One region of the Bradyrhizobium sp. UFLA03-84 genome, then DNA from elsewhere that is predicted to be linked to it. Evidence: predicted binding sites of a transcription regulator. Region 1 holds the regulator's gene; the other holds the start of a gene.
What was found. Region 1 encodes PhoB, which activates phosphate uptake and scavenging genes when phosphate is short. Its sites were predicted from a motif close to TGTCATNNANCTGTCAT; they were not measured.
Positions count from the first base shown of each region.

Region 2: the regulator PhoB is predicted to act here: its motif matches at 6,048-6,064, upstream of CK489_RS25815 (RNA degradosome polyphosphate kinase).

Region 1 is NZ_NSJY01000003.1:494,812-502,806, reverse strand. It holds gene CK489_RS02385 (sensor histidine kinase) at 1-1,097, shown strand, start outside; gene pstS (phosphate ABC transporter substrate-binding protein PstS) at 1,234-2,244, shown strand; gene pstC (phosphate ABC transporter permease subunit PstC) at 2,470-3,459, shown strand; gene pstA (phosphate ABC transporter permease PstA) at 3,464-4,309, shown strand; gene pstB (phosphate ABC transporter ATP-binding protein PstB) at 4,306-5,124, shown strand; gene phoU (phosphate signaling complex protein PhoU) at 5,232-5,951, shown strand; gene phoB (phosphate regulon transcriptional regulator PhoB) at 6,012-6,722, shown strand; gene CK489_RS02350 (GcrA family cell cycle regulator) at 6,909-7,421, opposite strand; gene CK489_RS02345 (aspartate aminotransferase family protein) at 7,920-7,995, shown strand, end outside.
Region 2 is NZ_NSJY01000014.1:907,494-915,488, reverse strand. It holds gene CK489_RS25850 (helix-turn-helix domain-containing protein) at 4-750, shown strand; gene rnd (ribonuclease D) at 1,022-2,170, shown strand; gene CK489_RS25840 (cold-shock protein) at 2,527-2,730, shown strand; gene purN (phosphoribosylglycinamide formyltransferase) at 2,811-3,461, opposite strand; gene purM (phosphoribosylformylglycinamidine cyclo-ligase) at 3,458-4,531, opposite strand; gene CK489_RS25825 (CDP-alcohol phosphatidyltransferase family protein) at 4,692-5,234, shown strand; gene CK489_RS25820 (P-loop NTPase family protein) at 5,329-6,006, shown strand; gene CK489_RS25815 (RNA degradosome polyphosphate kinase) at 6,139-7,995, shown strand, end outside.

The DNA of each region.
Region 1 (7,995 bases):
TCCGCGGCGTCAATCCGGTGGAGGCCGCGGCCGTCAGCGCCGTCGTCGCCGGCATGCCGGATCCCGCCGTGCTGCTCGATCGCGCCGGCCGCGTCATCCATCTCAATGCCGCCGCGGCCCAGCTCGCGCCGGCGCTGCGCAAGAACGAATTGGCGCAATTTGCCCTGCGTTCGCCTGAGATCATCACCGCGCTGCGCGAGGCGATCGCGACCACCGAGCCGCGCCGTGCCACCTACACCGACCACGTCCCGGTCGATCGCTGGATGGAATTGGTGATCACGCCGGTGCCGGTGCCGACCCAGTTCGGCGGCACCGAGAAGTGCATGCTGATGACCTTCCACGACCTGACGCCGCTGCGCCGGGTCGAGGAGATGCGCGCCGACTTCGTCGCCAATGCCAGCCACGAGCTGCGCACGCCGCTCGCCGCGCTGTCCGGCTTCATCGACACCTTGCAGGGGCCGGCGCGCGAGGACGCAAGGGCGCGCGAGCGCTTCCTCGGCATCATGCACACCCAGGCGACGCGCATGGCGCGGCTGATCGATGACCTGCTGTCGCTGTCGCGGGTCGAGCTGTCGGCCCATGTGCGGCCCGAGGCCTCGATCGATATCGTGCCGATCATCCGCCAGGTCGCCGACGGGCTCGAGGCGCTGGCCAGCGAGCGCCAGGTCGAAATCGACGTCGACCTGCCGCAGGCCCCGGTCACGATCGCCGGCGACCGCGAGGAACTGCTCCGCCTGTTCGAGAACCTGATCGAGAACGCGCTCAAATACGGCGCCTCGGGCGGCCGCGTCATAGTGTCGCTCAATCAGACCGTTCCGGGCGCATCGGGCGAGGGGAGCCCCGAAATCCGTGTCATGGTACGGGATTTCGGCCCCGGCATTGCCCCGGAGCACCTGCCGCGGCTGACCGAGCGGTTCTACCGGGTGGACGTCGGCGACAGCCGCAACCAGGGCGGAACGGGCCTCGGATTATCGCTGGTGAAACATATTCTTAACCGTCATCGCGGGCGTCTTTTGATCGAGAGCGTGCCGAACAATGGGGCGACTTTTACCGCCTGTTTTCCCCGGCCGAAGACCCCGCTTCCGACCCAAAGCTAAGCATTTTCAGCCGCTTAGCTCTGTCATCCAACTGTCATCCAACCTTCGTAAAAGCAGCACCGACCGCTCCTAGATGGACCGGCGTGAGCGCGATCGGGCGCATTCGGCGCTTCGCTCACAAGATGGAGACCACCCCATGAATTTCATTAAAGCAATCGTCGCTGCCGGCATGGTCGCCGCTTCGACGTCGGCCTTCGCTGCCGATATTACCGGCGCGGGCGCGACGTTTCCGTTCCCGATCTATTCCAAATGGGCTGACGCCTACAAGAAGGACACCGGCAACGGCCTGAACTATCAGTCGATCGGCTCTGGCGGCGGCATCAAGCAGATCCAGGCCAAGACCGTCACTTTCGGCGCGAGCGACATGCCGCTCAAGGTCGAGCAGCTCGAGAAGGACGGTCTCGTCCAGTGGCCGATGGTCATGGGTGCGATCGTTCCGGTGGTGAATATTGACGGCGTGAAGCCTGGCGAGATGGTGTTCGACGGCGAGACGCTCGCCGACATCTACCTCGGCAAGATCACCAAGTGGGACGATCCCGCGATCAAGAAGCTCAACCCGAAGGTCAACCTGCCCTCGGCCGCGATCGCCGTTGTTCGCCGCTCGGACGGTTCGGGCACCACCTTCAACTTCACCAATTACCTCTCGAAAGTCAGCGCCGACTGGAAGAGCAAGGTGGGCGAGGGCACCGCGGTCGAGTGGCCGACCGGCGTCGGCGCCAAGGGCAACGAGGGCGTGTCCGGCAACATCAGCCAGACCAAGAACGCGATCGGCTATGTCGAGTATGCCTATGCCAAGCAGAACAAGCTGACCTACGCCGGCATGGTCAACAAGGGCGGCAAAACCGTGCAGCCGACCATGGCCGCCTTCCAGGCCGCCGCGGCGAACGCCGACTGGGCCAAGGCTCCCGGCTACTACGTGATCCTGACCGACCAGCCGGGCGATGCCTCCTGGCCGATCACCGCGGCGACCTTCATCCTGATGCACAAGGACTCGACCGACAAGGCGGCCTCGCAGGAAGCGCTCAAGTTCTTCAAGTACGCCTTCGAGAAGGGTGACAAGGCGGCCGAAGAGCTCGACTACATCCCGATGCCGGACTCGGTCGTCAAGCTGATCGAGAAGACCTGGTCCTCGGACATCAAGAGCTAAGTCCGACGCTTTGAAGGCCTGTGCCGCCTCCCAGGGGCGGCACAGGTTGAGCGGTCAAGACCCGGGCTCCTTCACCGCGGCAACAAGCGCGGGTGGCCCCGGGGTTCGCGCCCCGGGAGGCGCAAGCCGGAACGACGCCCGGCCAAATGCGTCAGTGAAGATCGCTTCGGGGCGTGGCGGTTTGTGCAGGTTTCAAATAAAAAAGAGGGGATAGGCGTGGCAGACATGGCTGTTCAGAGCGATGTGATGGAAGCCGCGGGACCTTACGATCGCGCCAAGGCCCTCAGCGCCTTCAAGCTGGGTGATCTCACCTTCTATTGGATCACCCGCGTCTCCGCGATCTCGGTTCTGTTGATCCTCGGCGGCATCATCCTGTCGCTGATCGTCGGCGCCTGGCCGGCGATGAAGGAATACGGCTTCGCCTTCCTCTGGACGCAGCGCTGGGCGCCCTCCGCCGATCCGCCGGTGCTCGGCGCGCTCGGTCCGATCTACGGCACGCTGATCACCTCGATCATCGCGATGCTGATCGCCATTCCGGTCGGCATCGGCATCGCGGTGTTCCTTACCGAGCTGTGCCCGCAAGTGCTGCGCCGCCCGATCGGCATCGCCATCGAGCTGCTGGCCGGCATCCCCTCGATCATCTACGGCATGTGGGGCTTCTTCGTGCTCGGCCCGTTCCTGGCCAACACGTTCCAGCCCTTCATGATCAGGATCTTCGAGGGCGTTCCGGTGCTGGGCGCGGTGTTCGCGGGCCCGCCGTCCTATCTCAGCCTGTTCAACGCGGCCCTGATCCTCGCCATCATGGTGCTGCCCTTCATCACCGCGATCTCGGTCGACGTGTTCAAGACCGTGCCGCCCGTGCTGAAGGAGGCCGCCTACGGCATGGGCTGCACCACCTGGGAAGTCGTCCGCAGCGTGGTGATCCCCTACACCCGCGTCGGCGTGATCGGCGGCGTCATGCTGGCGCTCGGCCGCGCCCTCGGCGAGACGATGGCGGTGACCTTCATCATCGGCAACTCGTTCCGCATCTCGTCGTCGATCTTCGCGCCGGGCACCACGATCTCCGCGGCGATCGCCAGCGAATTCGCCGAGAGCGACGGTCTGCACCAGTCCGGCCTGATCCTGCTCGGCCTCCTGCTGTTCGTGCTGACCTTCTTCGTGCTCGCCGGCGCGCGGCTGATGCTGATGCGGCTTGAAAAGAAGGCGGGGAAGTAACGCCATGAACCCGATCTACAAATCCCGCCGCCGCAGCGACATCGTCATCCGCACGCTCTGCGTCGGCGCGGCGCTGTTCGGCGTCACCTGGCTGGCGCTGATCCTGATCACGCTGCTCTACAACGGCCTTGCCGGCCTCAGCGTACAGCTGTTCACCCAGAACACGCCGCCGCCGGGCTCCACCGATGGTGGCCTGCTCAACGCCATCGTCGGTTCGGTCATCATGACCGTGATCGGCGTCGGCATCGGCGCGCCGCTCGGCCTGTTCGCCGGCACCTACCTCGCCGAGTACGGCAGACACGACAGGCTCACCTCGGTGATCCGCTTCATCAACGACATTCTGCTCAGCGCGCCATCGATCATCATCGGCCTGTTCATCTATGGCGCGGTGGTGGTGCCGATGCGCGGCTTCTCGGCAATCGCCGGCGCGCTTGCGCTCGCCGTGATCGTGATCCCGGTCGTGCTGCGCACCACCGAGGACATGCTGCTGCTGGTGCCCAATCCGCTGCGCGAGGCGGCCTCTGCGCTCGGCCTGCCGCGTTCGCTGGTGATCAAGCGGATCGCTTATCGTGCGGCCAGGTCGGGTCTGATCACCGGCGTGCTGCTGGCGACCGCGCGCGTCGCCGGCGAAACCGCGCCGCTGCTGTTCACCGCGCTGTCGAACCAGTTCTTCAGCCTGGATCTGACCAAGACGATGGCCAACCTGCCGGTGACCATCAACAACTTCGTGCAGAGCCCCTACGCCTACTGGAAAGAGCTGGCGTGGAGCGGCGCACTGCTGATCACATTCACCGTGCTCGCGCTGAATATCGGCGCGCGTATCCTTGGTGCCGAAAGGGCCGCAAAATGACCGAGCTTTCCGTCTCCACGACTGCCGCGGGCCACGTTCCCCAGGTTCCGCTTCCGGAAGCGCCGCCGAAAGTCACGGTGCGCAACCTCAACTTCTATTACGGCGAGCACCACGCGCTGAAGAACATCAACCTGACGCTGGGCACCAACCGCGTCACGGCGTTCATCGGCCCGTCGGGCTGCGGCAAGTCGACCCTGCTGCGCATCTTCAACCGGATGTATGACCTTTATCCGGGACAGCGCGCCACCGGCCAGCTGATGCTGGACCAGACCAACATCCTCGATCCCAAGCTCGACCTCAATCTGCTGCGCGCGCGGGTCGGCATGGTGTTCCAGAAGCCGACGCCGTTCCCGATGACGATCTACGAGAACATCGCCTTCGGCATCCGCCTTTATGAGAAGATCTCGAAGTCCGAGATGGACGACCGGGTCGAGAAGGCGCTGCGCGGCGGTGCGCTGTGGAACGAGGTCAAGGACAAGCTGAACGCCTCCGGCCTGTCGCTCTCCGGCGGGCAGCAGCAGCGCCTGTGCATCGCGCGCACCGTCGCGGTGCGCCCCGAGGTGATCCTGTTCGACGAGCCCTGCTCGGCGCTCGACCCGATCTCGACCGCCAAGGTCGAGGAGCTGATCCAGGAGCTCTCCGAGGACTACACGATCGCGATCGTCACCCACAACATGCAGCAGGCGGCGCGCGTCTCCGACAAGACCGCCTTCATGTATCTCGGCGAGCTGATCGAGTTCGACGACACCAACAAGATCTTCACTTCGCCGAGCGATCGACGCACCCAGGACTACATCACCGGCCGGTTCGGTTGACCGGCGCATGATCCGGAAAAGTGGAGACCGGTTTTCCGATCGGATCATGCTAAAATTCAGGACACGAAATCATGATCCCCGGGATCATGATTGAGGGGAGACAAGCGATGGCTTCTGAACATACCGCCAAGGCATTTGACAGCGACCTGCAGGAGTTGACCCGCCTGGTCGCCGAGATGGGCGGCCTCGTCGAGCGGATGATTACCGAGTCGGTCGACGCGCTGATCCGCCGCGACGTCGCGCTCGGCAAGCGCGTGGTCGCCGCCGACATCGAGATCGACAATTTGCAGCGCGTCATCGAAGAGCGCGCTGTGCTGACGATCGCCCGCCGCCAGCCGATGGCGATCGACCTGCGCGAAATCGTCAGCGCGATGCGCGTCGCCACCGACCTCGAGCGGATCGGCGATCTCGCCAAGAACATGGGCAAGCGCGTCGCGGCGCTGGAAAGCGATTTTCAGCCGCTGAAGCTGATCCGCGGCCTCGAGCACATGACCGATCTCGTGCTGTCGCAGGTCAAGTCGGTGCTCGACGCCTATGCCGCGCACGATCTGCCGGCGGCGATGAATGTCTGGAAGGGTGACGAGGAGGTTGACGCGATCTGCACCTCGCTGTTCCGCGAACTGCTCACCTACATGATGGAAGATCCGCGCAACATCTCGTTCTGCATCCATCTGATGTTCTGCGCCAAGAACATCGAGCGGATCGGCGATCACGCCACCAACATCGCAGAGACGGTGTTCTACATGATCGAAGGCCAGCAGATCACCGACAAGCGCCCGAAGGGTGACATGACCAACTTTGCCACCACGGTGCCGGGTAACACATAGTCGACGGCGTTTCGGTTTGCGTCAGGGCAACGGATCACCACACAGAAAGAACTTAGACCGATGAGCGCACGCATTCTGGTAGTCGAAGACGAGGAAGCGCTGACGACGCTGTTGCGCTATAACCTCGATGCGGAAGGCTACGATGTCGAAACAGTGGGGCGCGGCGACGACGCCGACACCCGCCTGAAGGAGCGCGTTCCTGACCTCGTGGTGCTCGATTGGATGCTGCCGGGCCTGTCCGGCATCGAGCTGTGCCGTCGCTTGCGGGCGCGGCCCGAGACCAAGCAGCTTCCGATCATCATGCTGACCGCACGCGGCGAGGAGAGCGAGCGCGTGCGCGGGCTGGCCACCGGCGCCGACGACTACATCGTCAAGCCGTTCTCGGTACCGGAACTGCTGGCCCGTGTGAAGGGCCTGCTGCGCCGCGCGAGCCCGGAACGGCTTGCGACCGTGCTGACCTATGGTGACATCGAGCTCGACCGCGAGAAGCGCCGTGTGGCGCGCTCGGGTCGTCCGATCGATCTCGGCCCGACCGAATATCGCCTGCTTGAGTTCTTCCTCGAGCATCCGGGCCGCGTGTTCAGCCGCGAGCAGCTGCTCGACAGCGTCTGGGGCCGCGACATCTACATCGACGAGCGCACCGTCGACGTGCACATCGGCCGCCTGCGCAAGCTGCTCAATCCGGGCCGTGAGCAGGACCCGATCCGCACCGTGCGCGGCGCCGGCTATGCGCTCGACGACCGCTTCGCAAAGGCCGAGCCGCAGCCGTAACGGCCGCGGGGCAATCTCAAGCCACAACACGCGTCGTCCCGGCCTAGTGCGCAATTGCGCACTAGGCCGGGACGACGCCGGTGATGTAGACCTCGCCTTGTTGGCTCCATGAAGAGCTACTCGGCACAAAAAAATCCCCGCTTGCGCGGGGATTTGTTTTGCAGTCCAGGCTGGTTTCCCGAGTGCTTACTTGATCTGCGGCTTCGCCGACGGCCGGCGGCGATCGGCGGCGGGCTGGTAGGCGACGCGCGAGTGATGGGCGCAATAGGGCAGGCCGGCGAGCGCCTTGCCGCCGCAGAAGAAGAATTCCGGGCTCGAGGGATCGCCGACCGGCCAGTGGCAGGTGGCCTCGTTGAGCTCGAGCAGCGACAGCCGCTGGCTCATCGGCACCACGTTGTCGTAGGAGATCGGATCGGGCTCCATCTCGACCTCGAAGGCGTGCGCCAGCGCCGTGTTGCCGCGCGAGACCGGGCGCGCCACCCGCATCATGTGCTGGGCGGGGCGCGCCTTGCGCTGCCGCGGCGCCGCCGTCGAAGGTGCCTTGGCGCGGCCGGAGAGGCCGAGCCGATGCACTTTGCCGATCACGGCGTTTCGCGTCACATTGCCAAGTTCCGCTGCGATCTGGCTGGCCGAAAGGCCAGACTCCCAGAGCTTCTTCAGCTGCTCGACGCGATCGTCGGACCAGGTCAATACCGTCATCGCATTCTTCCTTTCGCATGGCGCCGGCCAGTCATTGGAGCGGCGCTGCGAGCCAAATCTGGACAAATATCCCTGCGGCCAGAATCCCTTAGCCCTCGCCGGGCACGGTGTTGCGCCCGAACGTTTACGCGAGACACAAAGGCTACTTAGAGGGTCCAGTACTGCCGCACGAGATGTCGTACCCGACAGGCCAAACGCTACAATATGGCGTGACTCTGGCGCAAGAGTCCGCGGCCGCGCGTCCACATGTTCCCACACAGTTAAGCATTGTAATGAGGCTTTTCCACCGCACCGGAATGCTCCGGATTGCGCTCGCTGCGCATTGCAGAAAGGCCACCAAAAGGGCGGCTCCTGGCGATTGACACGGTCCCCCCGCAGCATAGAATGTTGGCCACGTGCCGCCCGCAAAGGCGGCCGTTTTGTTTTCCGAAGCTGGCCGTTGCTGCGCTGGCGTCAAGGCGCGCGGCAATTGTCGGCCTCAAACCGGCAGTGAACGCCATGACCAACGCCTCGTCGCATCTGCTCCCCGTCTTCGCCAGGGTCGATCTCGGCTTCGAGCGCGGTGAGGGCGCCT
Region 2 (7,995 bases), on a different contig from region 1:
TCGATGGACGTCAAACCGATCCGCGCGTTCGGCCGCGGCCTTGCCGTGCTCGCCGCGCTGAACCGCCACGCATCCGCCACCGCGCTGACCCTGGCGCGGGAAACCGGCCTGCCGCGGGCCACGGTCTATCGCTCGCTGAAAACCCTGATCGACACCGGCTACATCATGCAGAGCCGGTCCGATGACCGGTTCACGTTACTCCTGAAAGTGCGCGAGCTCTCGGACGGGTTCGAGGACGAGCAATGGCTCGGGGCCGCGGCGGCGCCCGTGATCTTCGATCTCACGCGCAAGATCCTCTGGCCGAGTGACGTTACGACGCTCGAAGGCGTGCGAATGGTGGTGCGCGAATCCACCCATCGCTTCGCGCCGATGTCGATCGATCGCAGCATGGTTGGCGTGCGCATTCCCCTGCTCGCGAGCTCCGCGGGTCTCGCCTACCTCGCATTCACCGCAGCGCGCGAGCGCGCCCTGCTGCTCGATCTGCTGGAGACGTCAGGCGAGCTCACGGATCGCGCCGCAACCGAGAAGCAGCTCGTGGGCATCCGCCGCCGGGGCTATGCGGTGCGCCAGGGTGGCCGGATCTGGCCTCACACCGGCACCATCGCGATGCCGATCCGCCGCGACAGGCAGGTGATCGGCTGCGCCTCGGTCATCTGGATGACCAAGGCGCTGACCGCTGCGGACGGGATCGCGCGCTGCAACGGCCCGCTGCGTCAGGCGATCCGCGATATCGAGGCCCGGCTGCGTTAGGTCTTGATGGCGCCGATCCCGTGTCGCGAGAACGCGGGGCCATATCAACTCGCCAGTGATCGCCCTGTTCGGCGCCCTAAGTTTGCCTGGCTTTCGCCAGGACGACGGACGAATTCGCGGCAGGATCAGGCCGAAAACCCCCTCGAATCACGTCCAATCAATTCAAAAAAGCCCTGTCCCTCACCCCGTGCAGGGCCAAAATCCCTGCAAGACCCTTGACATAGCTGCCCTTTCGGCAGAACGCGTGTGGTCAAGCCGTCATGGACAGTTCATGGATCTGATTAGCACGACCTCCGACCTCGCCGCCGCCTGTGATCGGCTCGCCCAACACAAGGTCATCACCGTCGACACCGAGTTCCTGCGGGAGACGACCTACTATCCCCTGCTCTGCGTCGTGCAGATGGCAAGTGCGGATGAAGCCGTCGTGGTCGACGCACTGGCGCCCGGCATCGACCTCAAGCCGTTCTTCGAACTGATGTCGAACGAGGCCGTGCTGAAGGTTTTCCACGCCGCGCGACAGGACATCGAAATCGTCTGGCACCTGTCCGGCACGATCCCGCATCCGATTTTCGACACCCAGGTCGCGGCCATGGTGCTCGGCTATGGCGACAGCATCGCCTATGACCAGCTGGTCGATCGCGTCACCGGCCACCGCCCCGACAAGACCCATCGCTTCACCGACTGGTCGCGCCGTCCGCTGAGCGAGGAGCAGCTGCATTACGCGGTCTCCGACGTCACCCATCTGCGCGAAGTGTTCGCAGCGCTCGATGCCGATTTGCGCAAGCGCGACCGCAGCGACTGGGTCAGCGAGGAGATGGAGATCCTGACCTCGCCGAAAACCTACGACTTCCATCCCGAGCGTGCCTGGGAGCGGCTCAAGACCCGCGTGCGCAAGCCGCGCGAGCTCGCGGTGCTGATCGAGGTCGCGGCCTGGCGCGAGCAGGAGGCGCAGAGCCGCGACGTGCCGCGTTCCCGCGTGCTCAAGGACGATGCGGTCGGCGACATCGCCACCCATGCGCCGACCTCGCTGGAGAAGCTCGGCAACCTGCGCTCGCTGCCGAAGGGCTTCGAGCGCTCGAAATGGGGCGCCGACATCATCGCCGCGGTGCAGCGCGGGCTGGCCCGCGACCAGGCGACGCTGCCCAAGCTGGAAAAGCCGAGAAACAATTCCAACGGCGCGGCCACCGTCGAACTGCTCAAGGTGCTGCTGCGCATGACCTCGGAACGCCACGGCGTCGCCAGCAAGGTGATCGCCACCGTCGACGATCTCGAGCAGATCGCAGCCAGCGATCAGGCCGAGGTCGGCGCCCTGCACGGCTGGCGGCGCGAATTGTTCGGCGAGGCGGCACTCAAGCTCAAGCACGGCCAGCTCGCGCTCGCGATCGACAAGGGCCGCGTGGTGCGGGTGGATCGGGGCTAGCGCACCGGGTTCCATCCGACCGTCGGCCAATGGCCGAATAGCTGGGCCTTGAGTTCGATCGGCACAGGCTGAGGTTGCGTCAGGCAAAACCACCGCGCTTGCTAAGGCGCAATTTTCGTGTTGCAATCCCTTCACAATCGGATTGCGGCCGTTCGACTGTGCGTTTCACGACGTTGATATCCAAGGCTTCAATACACAAGCCTTCGACGTACAAGACTTCGACAGGCGAAACTTCGGACTTGAAGACTTTGGATCTGAAGACCCGGGAATTGAACAGACAGCGGAAAGCGCGCTTGTGGCGTGGCACGTGGAAAACGTGGCCGCGTCTTTTTTATGTCTAGACTGGGAGAGAGACGATGCCGAAGGGTACCGTCAAATGGTTCAACCCGACCAAAGGTTACGGGTTCATCAAGCCGGCCGTCGGCGACAAGGATGTGTTCGTCCACATCTCGGCGGTCGAACGCGCAGGCCTCAGCACACTCAACGAGAACCAGACCGTCGAGTACGAGCTGGTGGAGAACCGCGGCAAGGCGTCGGCAGAGAACCTCAAGGTTCACTGAACGCGGCTGTCGGCGGAATTCATCCTGATGCCTCCCTCGGCCGCATCACCCGGGGGATTTTCCAGCGGCACGAGCGTAGACTAGGGCGCCGGCGCGATCAGCGTTCCGTCGGTTGTAGTGCTGCCTTCCGTGCTGCAGCGATCGCCGTCGAGCTTGAGCCGGCCGCTCGCCAAAAGCCGCAGCGCCTCCGGATAGATGCGGTGCTCGATGGTGATCACGCGTGCGGCGAGCGTCTCGGGCGTGTCGTCGTCAGCCACCATGACCGCACCCTGCATCACGATCGGTCCGGCATCGGTCTCCGGGATCACGAAATGCACCGTCGCGCCGGACAGCTTGACCCCTGCACGCAGCGCCTGGCCGTGCGGATCGAGGCCCGGAAAACACGGCAGCAGCGAGGGATGGATGTTGAGCATCCGGCCGTACCAGTGCCGGGCGAAGTCGGCGGTGAACAGCCGCATGAAGCCGCCGAGGCAGATCAGCTCGACCTTGTTGTCGTCGAGTGCCTGTTGCAGCACCGCCTCGAAACCGGCGCGATCCTTGCCGAACGGCTTGCTTGCGATGACGACGGTCGGAATGCCACTCGCGGCAGCCTTCTCCAGCCCGGGCGCGTCGGCGCGGTTGGAGATCACGACCGCGATCTCGGCCGGAAAGTCCGCAGCCTTCGCAGCCTCGATCAGCGCGGCCATGTTGGAGCCGCGGCCGGAGATCAGGATGGCTGTACGGCGCTTCATCGCGAGAGATCGAGATGACCGTTATAGACCACCCGATGCTCACCCTTGGCCTCGATCACCTCGCCGAGCAGCGTCACGGTCTCGCCGCCGGCGGTGAAGGCTTCGGTCACCGCATCGACCGCATCGGCCTTGACGATCGCGATCATGCCGATGCCGCAGTTGAAGGTGCGCAGCAGCTCGAGCTCGGCGATGCCGCCCTGCTCGGCCAGCCATTTGAACACCGGCAGCACCGGCAGCCGCGCCAGGTCGATGCCGACGCCGAGATGCTTCGGCAGCACGCGCGGAATGTTGTCGGTGAAGCCGCCGCCGGTGATGTGGGCGAGGCCCTTCACCGCACCGGTGTCGCGGATCGCGCGCAGGCAGGATTTCACGTAAAGCTTCGTGGGCGTCAGCAGCGCCGCACCGAGCGTCATGACCGGCGCGAACGGCGCCGGCGCGTCATAGGCCACGCCGGACAGCTCGACGAGCTTGCGCACCAACGAATAGCCGTTGGAGTGCACGCCCGAGGACGCAAGCCCGATCACGGCGTCGCCCGCCGCGATGTCCCCGGTCGGCAGCAGGGTGCCGCGCTCGGCCGCGCCGACCGCGAAGCCGCCGAGGTCGTAATCGCCATCCTTGTAGAGGCCGGGCATCTCGGCGGTCTCGCCACCGATCAGCGCGCAGCCGGATTCGCGGCAGCCCTCGGCGATACCTGCGACGATCTGCGCGGTGGCCTCCGGGTGCAGCTTGCCGCAGGCGAAATAGTCGAGGAAGAACAGCGGTTCCGCGCCCTGCACGACGAGGTCGTTGACCGACATCGCGACCAGGTCGATGCCGATGCCGCTATGGATGCCGGTCTCGATCGCGATCTTCAGCTTGGTGCCGACGCCATCGGTCGCGGCCACCAGGACAGGATCCTTGAAGCCCGCGGCCTTGAGGTCGAACAGCCCGCCGAATCCGCCGATCTCGGCGTCCGCGCCGGGCCGTGCGGTGGCCCGTACCATCGGCTTGATCAGATCGACCAGACGATTGCCGGCGTCGATATCGACGCCCGAATCCGCGTAAGTGAGCCCGTTTTTGCGCTCGGTCATGCCCAATTCCAGATGATCAGGGGCTGGTTACGAGGAATTCCGCCCCCGCGCAATGGCTCGCGGCGATGCTGCCGCGATACTATGTAGATAACACAAGGCCGCAGCTGAAAAGAGCCGGATATCGAGTAAAATCAGGCTTCTAGCCGGGAAGCGATTCAAGTTGAGCATTCCGAACATCATTACCCTCGGCCGCATCATCCTGGTGCCGGTGATCGTCTGGGCCATCGTGTCCAGCCAGATGGAGATCGCATTCGCGATCTTCGTGATCGCCGGCGTCTCGGACGCGGTCGACGGTTTCCTTGCCAAGCGCTTCAACATGACGAGCGAGCTCGGCGCCCTGCTCGACCCGCTCGCCGACAAGGCGCTGCTGGTGTCGATCTATGTCGCGCTCGGAATCTGGGGCGCAGTGCCGCGCTGGATCGTAATTCTCGTGGTGTCGCGCGACATCATGATCGTCTCCGCCGTGATTGTGTCATGGTTGTTCGACAAGCCGGTCGAGATGAAGCCGCTGATGGTGTCGAAGCTGAACACGGTGGCGCAGGTCGGCTTCGCGGCGTTGGTGCTGGCCTCGCTCGGCTTCGGCTTCGAGCCGCATCCCTACGACTGGATCCTGATGGGCCTGGTCACGATCTTTACTTTGGGTTCGGTGTCCCTCTATCTCGTGGAGTGGGTGCGGCACATGAGCACGATCGAGGCTCGGTAGGCACGATCCGGAAAAGTGGAAACCGGTTTTTCCGCGACAAACGCGAAGCGTTTGCGCAGGGATCATGCTAGAATGAAGTGGTTTGGAGACTTGCGTGGCCGGTAGCGTTCAACCTCGTCAATTGGCCTTGGCCCTGCCGCACGAGGAGAAACTGACCCGCGACGATTTCCTCGAGGGGCCCGCCAACGAAGCCGCGCTGGCACTGATCGACGGCTGGCCCGACTGGCCGAACCGAATCATGCTGCTGGTCGGGCCCGGCGGCTCAGGCAAAAGCCACCTCGCCGCGATCTGGGCCGAGAGCGCCGGCGCCCGCTCGACCGCGGCGCATGCGCTGACGGCAGAGGCGGTGCCGACGGCGCTTGCGACCGGCGCGCTGGTGATCGAGGATCTGCGGCCGTCGGATTTCGACGAGCGCGCGATGTTTCACCTGATGAATCTGGCGCGCCAGGACGATGCCTTCGTTTTGATCACGGCGCGCGTCCCGCCGTCGGCATTCGAGATCGAGCTGCGCGATCTGCGGTCGCGGCTTCGCGCGGTGCCGATCGTGACGCTGCTGCCGCCCGACGACCAGCTGTTCCGCGGCCTGATCGTCAAATTCTGCGCCGACCGCCAGATGAGCGTGGACGAACCGCTGGTCAGCTACCTGACCAACCGGATCGAGCGCTCCTATACCGCCGTCCGCCAGGCGGTCGAGCTGCTCGATACCGAGGCGCTGCGGCTCGGCCGGCCGGTCACCCGGGCGCTGGCGGCGGAGCTGTTGCGGGACGCCTGACCCGACCTGCGGCTTGACGGCGCGGGCGGGCGGAACATCAATGTCATCGAAACGTCATCGCAATATCACATGGTCTCTGCGGCCTTCGGCTAGACCGCTCCGGCCCCCTGCCCCGAATTGGACCAGCACTTGATGGACTCCGCACAAGCAACTGAAATCAAAGAGAAAGAGGCGGAGCTCCCGCCCGTCCCCGCGATCGCGAGCAGCCCCGAGCGCTTCATCAACCGGGAGCTCTCCTGGCTGCACTTCAACCGCCGGGTGCTCGAGGAATCGGTCAACACAGGCCATCCCGTGCTGGAGCGGGTCCGCTTCCTGTCGATTTCGGCGAACAATCTCGACGAATTCTTCATGGTGCGCGTCGCCGGCATCAAGGCGCAGGTCCGCGAGGGTATCGCCGAGCGCAGCCCGGACGGCCTGCTGCCGGCCGAGCAGCTCGTCATGATCAACAAGACGGTGTCGCAGCTCGCCTCCGACCAGCAGGCGATCTGGAGCGACCTTCGTGACATCCTGTCCAAGGTCGGCATCCAGCTAGTCGATGGGCGCGACGTCACCAAGTCCGAGCGCGCCTGGATCGAGGATCACTTCCTCCACAACATCTTTCCGCTGTTGACCCCGCTGGCGATCGATCCGGCGCATCCCTTCCCGTTCATCCCGAACCTCGGCTTCACGGTCGCGCTGCAGCTGTCGCGGATCTCCGACGGCAAGGCGATGAACGCGCTGATCCGCATGCCCGGCAAGATCGACCGCTTCATCCGTATTCCCACCACAAAGGAAGGAGCTCCGGCGCGGCTGATCACGCTCGAGCAGGCCACTGGTCTGTTCATCGGCCGCCTGTTCCCCGGCTACACCGTCAAGGGCCAGGGTGCATTCCGCATCATCAGGGACTCCGAGCTCGAAATCGAGGAAGAGGCCGAAGACCTCGTGCGCCTGTTCGAGACCGCGCTGAAGCGCCGCCGGCGCGGGTCGGTGATCCGGCTCGAGATCGAGGCCTCGATGCCCGAAGAGCTGCGCATTTTCGTGCAGCACGCATTGTCGGCAGCCGACGATGAAGTGATCCTGGTCGACGGCGTGCTGGCGATGAACGAGCTGTCGCAGCTCACCCGCCTCAATCGCCCCGACCTCGAATTCCCGCCCTACGTGCCGCGCCACCCCGAGCGCGTGCGCGACCATGGCGGCGATATCTTCGCTGCCATCCGCCAGAAGGACCTCGTGGTCCACCACCCCTACGAATCCTTCGACGTCGTCGTCCAGTTCCTGCAGCAGGCTGCGCGCGATCCCGACGTGGTCGCGATCAAGCAGACCCTCTATCGCACCTCGAACAACTCGCCGATCGTGCGTGCGCTCGCCGAGGCCGCCGAAGCCGGCAAGTCGGTGACCGCGCTGATCGAACTCAAGGCGCGCTTCGACGAGGAAGCCAACATCCGCTGGGCGCGCGACCTCGAGCGGGCCGGCGTGCAGGTGGTCTACGGCTTCATCGAACTGAAGACGCATGCCAAGCTGTCGATGGTGGTGCGCCGCGAGGGCGGCAACCTCACGACCTATGTGCACACCGGCACCGGCAACTATCATCCGGTCACCGCGCGCATCTACACCGACCTCTCCTACTTCACTTCGGATCCGATCATCGGTCGCGACGTCGCGCGGGTCTTCAACTACATCACCGGCTATGCCGAGCCGAGCGACATCGAGAAGATGGCGGTGTCGCCGCTGACGCTGCGCAAGCGGATCATCGAGCACATCCATGGCGAGATCGCCCACGTCAAGCACGGACGGCCGGGCGCGGTCTGGATGAAGATGAATGCGCTGGTCGACCCCGACATCATCGACGCGCTGTACGAGGCCTCGCAGGCCGGCGTCTCGGTCGAACTCGTGGTGCGCGGCATCTGCTGCCTGCGGCCCGGCCTCCCGGGATTGTCGGAGAACATCCGCGTCAAATCGGTGATCGGCCGGTTCCTGGAACACGGCCGAATCTATTGCTTCGGCATGGGC